Regions from separate parts of the Aminipila butyrica genome, predicted to be linked through region 2. Evidence: riboswitches for the same ligand, from Rfam matches in the RefSeq annotation. Region 2 holds a riboswitch; the other holds the start of a gene.

Region 1 (3,413 bases), 740 kb from region 2:
AAAGGGTTTCCCCCATAACATCTGCCTCAAAGGTATTCGGCCCCAGTTCCCGTACCGTCAGACAAACGCCATTTACTGCAACACTGTCTCCCAGCCTTAAATCCTCTAACACCCTGCGCCCTTCTACCTCCAGCGCACAAGAATTTCGCCCCCTGGTGATTCGCCGGACTGTACCTTTTTCTTCAACAATTCCCGTAAACATGGAGTCCCTCCTCTCTTTACTCAAACATGGCCTGCCGCCTTGCTAACCTCCTGCTCAATCAGCAGGTCTTCTCCTAGTAAGGTAACCTTTTTTTTCCTTAAAAGGATACTGTCCGTCGGGCAATCCCGCCCCAGCCCTTCCACCGGTGTCAAAGCATTTCGCCCGCCTAAAATCTTTGGTGCGATATAAGCGTAGATATAATCCACCAATCCGCTGTTGAGGGCTTGGTAATTCAAGGTTCCGCCGCCTTCCAGCAGGACACTGTCTATTTCATTTTCCCCTAAGCGTTTCATTAGAGCGGCCAAGTCTACTCGTCCATCGCTCCCCGGCAGATACCACAGGGTGCAGCCTGCACGCCGAAGGGCTTCGGATTTTTCTTTGTCGTCAGAAGCCGTGGCCACATAGGTTTCAATGTCTCCGGCGGTAACTGCAATCTGGGAATCCAGCGGCAGCCTCAGCTGGCTGTCACAGATAATCCGCTTGGGATTTTTCGTATTTGGCAGACGACAGTCCAACCGCGGGTTGTCAGCCAGCACCGTCCCAATGCCCACCAAGATGGACGCATATCGATGGCGCAGCTGATGTACGTGCTCCCTGGCCACCGGGCCTGTAATCCACCGGGACAGGCCGGTGTGCGCCGCTATTTTTCCGTCCATGGTCATGGCGTATTTCATGGCCACAAATGGTTGCTTTTTCACAGCGTAATAAAAAAATACACGGTTTAGCTGCCTGCATTCCTTTTGTAAAATGCCTGAGGTAACCTGAATTCCTGCTTTCTGGAGAATAGAAGCACCCTTTCCAGCCACCAGGGGATTGGGATCTTCGGTGCCGATGACCACTCGGGCGATACGGCTTTCTAGAATTGCCTCTGTACAAGGAGGTGTTCTGCCGTAGTGGCAGCAAGGTTCTAAATTTACGTATAAGGTAGCTCCAGCAGGATCCTCCTTGCAGGCCGCCAGGGCCACCCGCTCTCCGTGGGGCAGCCCCGCCCGCTCATGGAAGCCCTGTCCAATAATTTGCCCATCCTTGACGATAACCGCCCCCACCATGGGATTCGGACTGGTCCAGCCTTCTGCCTTTGCCGCCAGTTCCAGCGCCAGCCTCATATAGCCTTCATCGTTTTCCATCTGACTCAATTTGCCCCCTCCTGCCAAAACTGCAATAAAAATACCCTAGAGAATTCTCCAGGGTATCTTGTAGATGAAGTAAGCTACCGAACCTTTGCTGCTGCAACAGCCTACACAAAAACAGATTGCAGAAGCAGCTCCGCTTCTCAGCTGCAATAAAAAACTCCGAAATGAAAAACATTTCAGAGCACTGTAAACAAACGCTGATAACTTGCGTATATCTTCTTTCATCCAGACTATACTGTCGGTATGGGAATCTAACCCATTCTGCCTGTCGGCTCGCGGACTCGTAGCACCTTCGCTCATTACCGCCGGTGAGGATTTTCACCTCGCCCTGAAGATTCTTATTTAATTTTCTTTAACACATTAAATTCTATCGCTTTTTACATTCAGTAAAAATATGATATACACACCATATCACATCAAAAGTTATTTTGCAATATACATTTTACATTTTCTCTCCTCCCTATATGACCTAAACTTGTTTCAGCTATGTCTGCCTTACCAACTCTGACAATAGTTGCATGCCGCTAATTTTTATATTTTCTACCTTCCTGTGCAAACTATAGTAGAAAGGATGGTGATTTTATGTTAAATGCTGATTCTCCTGTCAATAAAGATGCTTTCACCAAGAATGCTTTTGCAAATCTTAGTGCATCAAGTCATTCGGAGATTACTGCATTGGAACAGAAACTTCAGGAAAGTTCTGGAGAAAAGGTTGTTCTGATTGCATATCATATGTAAGATATTTGGCATCAGTAAATATTTGCTGATGCCAAGTTTTTTAGAGCCTCTCAGAGGCTTTTTTATTATAGTCGATTAATTCCCAGCCGCCGAGCTTCTTCCTCAACGGCACGAGCCACCGCCTGCGCTACCCTGTCATCGAAAGGATCCGGTATAATGTATTCCGGGCATAGTTCATCTGTTGAAATAACACCCGCTATAGCCTGCGCCGCTGCCATCTTCATGCTGTCTGTAATATCTGTGGCCCTTACTGCCAAAGCACCTTTAAACACGCCTGGAAATACCAGCACGTTGTTAATCTGATTCGGAAAATCGCTTCTTCCGGTACCCACAATGTATGCGCCCGCTTCCAGAGCCTCTTCTGGCATGATCTCCGGCGTCGGATTCGCCATCGCTAAAATAATCGGCTTTGTCTTCATGGAACGAACCATTTCCTGGCTGACCAATCCGCCTTTGGAAACCCCCACGAAAACATCGGCCCCCTTCATGGCATCTGCTAAGCTGCCTGTTTTTTTCTCTCGATTGGTAAGTCTGGCGATTTCCCCTTTGGCTCCTTCCTCTGGGGTAATGCCTTGACAGAGTATTCCTTTGCTGTCGCACACGATGATATCCCGAAATCCAGCATCTAACAACAGTTTTGTAATAGATATGCCGGCAGCTCCCGCCCCGTTCATAACAATGCTCAGGTCTCGCGGCTCCTGCCCTTTTAACTTGACTGCATTTATCAGCGCTGCGGTCACTACGATGGCTGTACCGTGCTGATCATCGTGAAACACGGGGATATCGCATAATTCTTTTAAGCGTCTTTCCACTTCAAAGCAGGCAGGTGCACCGATATCTTCCAAATTAATACCCCCAAAGCTTTTTGAGATTTTATAGATGACTTGCACCAGCTCATCCACATCCTTAGTATCTACGCAAAGGGGGAAGGCATCTACACCAGCAAACTCTTTAAATAGCACACACTTTCCTTCCATAACCGGCATACCAGCACTGGGACCGATATCTCCCAGTCCCAGAACTGCCGTGCCGTTTGTAATGACGGCTACCAAATTCGATTTTCTAGTGTAGTCATAAGCTTTGCTCTCATTTTTTTGAATCTCTAAGCAAGGCGCTGCCACCCCCGGCGTATAAGCCACCGCCAAATCCTCTCGGCTGGCTACTTTGGCTCTCGAAATAACTTCAATCTTTCCGCCCCACTCCTTATGAGCTTTTAAAGCATATTGTCCGTTGTCCATGTTGTTTCTTTCTCCCTTACTCTGTTGCAAACTGCGGCATAAAGCGGCTTTCATCCAAAATTCGATCTAACTGATTCTTACTGACTCCACAGGCCAAGGCTC
Region 2 (3,413 bases):
AAGCTTCTGGGCACTTATCCCGGGCAGAGGCGGCGTTGGAGGATGCCAATGGACTACTTAAAAATAATTGAAGAATCAAGAGATGATATGGTGAAAACCTTGCAGGAGTTAATCGCCATTAAAAGCGTGGAGGACCAGCCTGTTGAAGGAGCGCCATTTGGAATCGGCGTAGCCGAAGCCTTTCAGTATCTGTTGAAGAAGGCTCAGGCCGATGGCTTTGAGGTGGAAAACGTGGATAACTATGGCGGCCATTTGGAATTCGGCGGGTATATGCTGGACGAGGAAGGCCAGATTGTCGGCACCAGTGACCAAGTGTTGGGCATTTTGGGTCATTTGGACGTAGTGCCAGAAGGTTCCGGCTGGGATTATGACCCTTACGGCGGGGTTCTTGACGGTGGAAAGATTTATGGCAGAGGGGCCCTCGATAATAAGGGACCGATGGTAGCTGCTTATTATGCCATGAAAGCTTTAAAGGAAAGCGGTTTTGTGCCGGAAAAAAAGGTCCGGCTAATCATTGGCTTGGATGAAGAAACGAATTGGAAGGGCATGGAATATTACCTGTCGAAGGAAAAAGCCCCGGACCTGGGGTTTACACCGGATGCAGATTATCCCGCCATACAAGGGGAAAAGGGTATTCTGGTCTTTCAGCTAGCCAAGAAGATTGGCAAGACTGTAGGCAAGGGAATCCAGCTTCGGAGCCTCAGCGGCGGCACGGCGGCCAACTCGGTAGCAGATTACGCCAGGGCTGTTATTCGCTCGGAGAAGCCAGGGGCTTACGATAAGGTTCGAGAATTGGCGGCCAAATATCGGGCGGAGCAATGCGAGCAGGAAGGGAAGCCCGCTTATGGAGGCAAGCTGACTTGTAAGGGCGTGGGAAAGAGCTTGGAAATCGCCGCCTGCGGAGTATCGGCTCATGGAGCAGAGCCGGAGAAAGGCCTCAACGCCATTTCGCTGCTGTTAGATTTTTTAGGCCGAATTGACATAATCAACGATGATGTAAATGAATTTGTGCAGTTTTACCGTCAGCATATCGGGTTTGAACTAGACGGGACCGCTATGGACTGCGGCCTGTCTGATCACGAGTCGGGAAAGCTGATATTCAATGTAGGTAAGGTAGACTTGGACGGCGAAGCCTTGATTTTGACAATTAATATCCGCTATCCGGTGACCTATAGTGATGAAGTGGTCTATGAGGCCATGATGCCGCTAGTTAACCAATATAATATGGGCATTGTTAAGCTGAAGCACCAGCCGCCTCTCTACCGAGCTAAGGAGGATTGGCTGCTTCAAACCTTGATGGCAGTCTACCGGGAACACACTGGAGATCAAACAGGAGAGCCACTGGTCATCGGTGGAGGTACTTACGCACGAGCCGCAGAAAATCTGGTCGCTTTCGGCAGCGTATTCCCTGGTGATTTGGATTTGTCCCACCAAGCCAATGAGTACGTGGAAGTAGACAAGTTGGTGCTAAATGCGAAAATTTTTGCGGATGCTATTTACAGATTGGCGCAGTAAGTATATAATGTTGTTGTTTAACAAATAAAATATAATAAAGAATGTTTCAGGGGGAGGTGTAAGTCCTCACCGGCGGTAATGAGCGCAAGAGCTACAAGTCCGCGAGCCAACAGGCAGAATGGGTTAGATTCCCATACCGACGGTATAGTCCGGATGAAAGAAACAGGTTTGTCCTTTGGATGGACATCTATTTCAGTTTAGCAAACCCTGAGAGCAGTCTCAGGGTTTTTTGTATGGGCTTTCATGTGTCCGGCGAGAACCCCGACTGGAAAGAAAAGGAGAACTTAAATGACAGCACAAAACAAAACCGTAAAATTAGCTAAAATGGGTATGCTGGTAGCCATTTCCGTGGTCTTAGTATATCTTGTACATTTTCCCATATTCCCAGCGGTAGCCTTTATGGAATACGATCCGGCAGACATCCCCATCTTCATCGGCACTTTTGCCTTTGGCCCTATGGCAGGCCTTCTGCTGACCGTAGTCACGGCGGTGCTTCAGGGCACTACGGTCAGTGCAGGCAGCGGTATATACGGCATCATCATGCACACGTTGGCTACAGGGTCTTTCGTGTTGGCATCCGGGTTTATTTACCGAGGACGAAAGGGCAAGAAAGAAGCAGCCCTTGCGCTGACCGTGGGGGTCCTTGTTATGACGGTGGTCATGGTGGGCGCTAACCTGGTTATTACGCCTATTTTCACCGGCTGGCCGGTGAGTGCAGTCAAAGATGTGATGGGTTTCATTGTCGGCTTCAACGTCGTAAAGGCAGGGCTGAACGCCGTGATAACCTTTTTCCTGTACAAGCGTATCTCTGGTTTTTTGCACCGATAGGTTGCAGCGGTCTCTTAGATTCCAGCATATTAAGCAAACAGCCGCCTACAGGCGGCTGTTTGCTAGCAAAAACATCTTATAAACAACTTAAATCTTCTCTAATCGCTTTACACGTCGATATTCTAGTGGTGTCATATTAAACTGCTGTTTAAATAACGCGGCGAATTTGCCTTGATTGGTATATCCTATTTGTGCGGATATTTCAGAAATTGGTTTTTGTGTTTCAGCTAAGAGTTGAGCGCCCTTATTCATTCGATACTCACGCAGATATACTGAAATATTTTGCCCGTAAACGCCTCTAAAATAATTTTTCAAACTTGTTTCACTGATTGAAAATCGTTCTGCTAATTTTTTTATGGGATAATGTTTATGCAAATTAGTGATTAAAATGTTTTCTGCTTTTTTTGCAATTTCAACTTGAACTCCTGTATAAAAAGTACAAGGCCTTAAAGAATATAATGGGTCTTTAAGCAAGAGATCGATTAATTCTAACACATACATTCGCATATGAAAAATCGAGGGGTGTTCGGATAGATCCCAGATTCGTTTGAGAATGCCTTCAACTCTATTAGTCCCTTCTACAATATAGGTTTTTCCATTTCTGCAATAAATCTGCTCAAGCTTTCTCATATCAATATCAAAAGATTGCAATAGGTCTTTACTCTCCTTATCAATTAAATCTAAATCAAAGTACATTTTTAGACCTTCGTAATTTTTGGTTGGAAAAATGTATTCTTTTTGTGCGGTTTGTTTGCTAACCGATAAATCCTTTCCCTTCATATAGATATAGGTATTATCTACTAAGAGCAATTCACTTCGTCCACTGACACAATAATTAATCAGTAAAGGTTTACACTCAGCATTTGTGTCTGATTCGGGCCAGCTTAAAGCTTCAACATTAATATAAGCTAAATGTATTCCGGAAAAAAGAGTATAAAAAACCATCCTTCCCTCTCCATTTGCTGTATGCAAGATGAGTTCATTGCTGTCTGGGCCTTTTCTAAGGGTCACCCCAGGAAGTGAGCTGCTTTTCGTTAAAATATCATTCATAATTGCTTGCATAAGAATAA

The links. A riboswitch is a leader RNA that binds a small molecule or an ion and turns the genes downstream of it on or off. The one in region 2 is predicted to bind FMN.
Region 1: linked by a shared signal. The riboswitch ahead of ribD (bifunctional diaminohydroxyphosphoribosylaminopyrimidine deaminase/5-amino-6-(5-phosphoribosylamino)uracil reductase RibD) and the one ahead of Ami103574_RS14390 (ECF transporter S component) in region 2 are both predicted to bind FMN.

Annotation. Positions count from the first base shown of each region.
Region 1 is NZ_CP048649.1:2,305,140-2,308,552, forward strand. Features, by position in the region: gene Ami103574_RS10975 (riboflavin synthase) at 1-202, opposite strand, end outside; gene ribD (bifunctional diaminohydroxyphosphoribosylaminopyrimidine deaminase/5-amino-6-(5-phosphoribosylamino)uracil reductase RibD) at 223-1,329, opposite strand; FMN riboswitch at 1,545-1,675, opposite strand; gene Ami103574_RS10985 (hypothetical protein) at 1,918-2,073, shown strand; gene Ami103574_RS10990 (NAD(P)-dependent malic enzyme) at 2,139-3,311, opposite strand; gene Ami103574_RS10995 (aspartate ammonia-lyase) at 3,328-3,413, opposite strand, start outside.
Region 2 is NZ_CP048649.1:3,043,098-3,046,510, reverse strand. Features, by position in the region: gene Ami103574_RS14400 (CapA family protein) at 1-71, shown strand, start outside; gene pepV (dipeptidase PepV) at 49-1,515, shown strand; FMN riboswitch at 1,554-1,684, shown strand; gene Ami103574_RS14390 (ECF transporter S component) at 1,804-2,343, shown strand; gene Ami103574_RS14385 (helix-turn-helix domain-containing protein) at 2,431-3,405, opposite strand.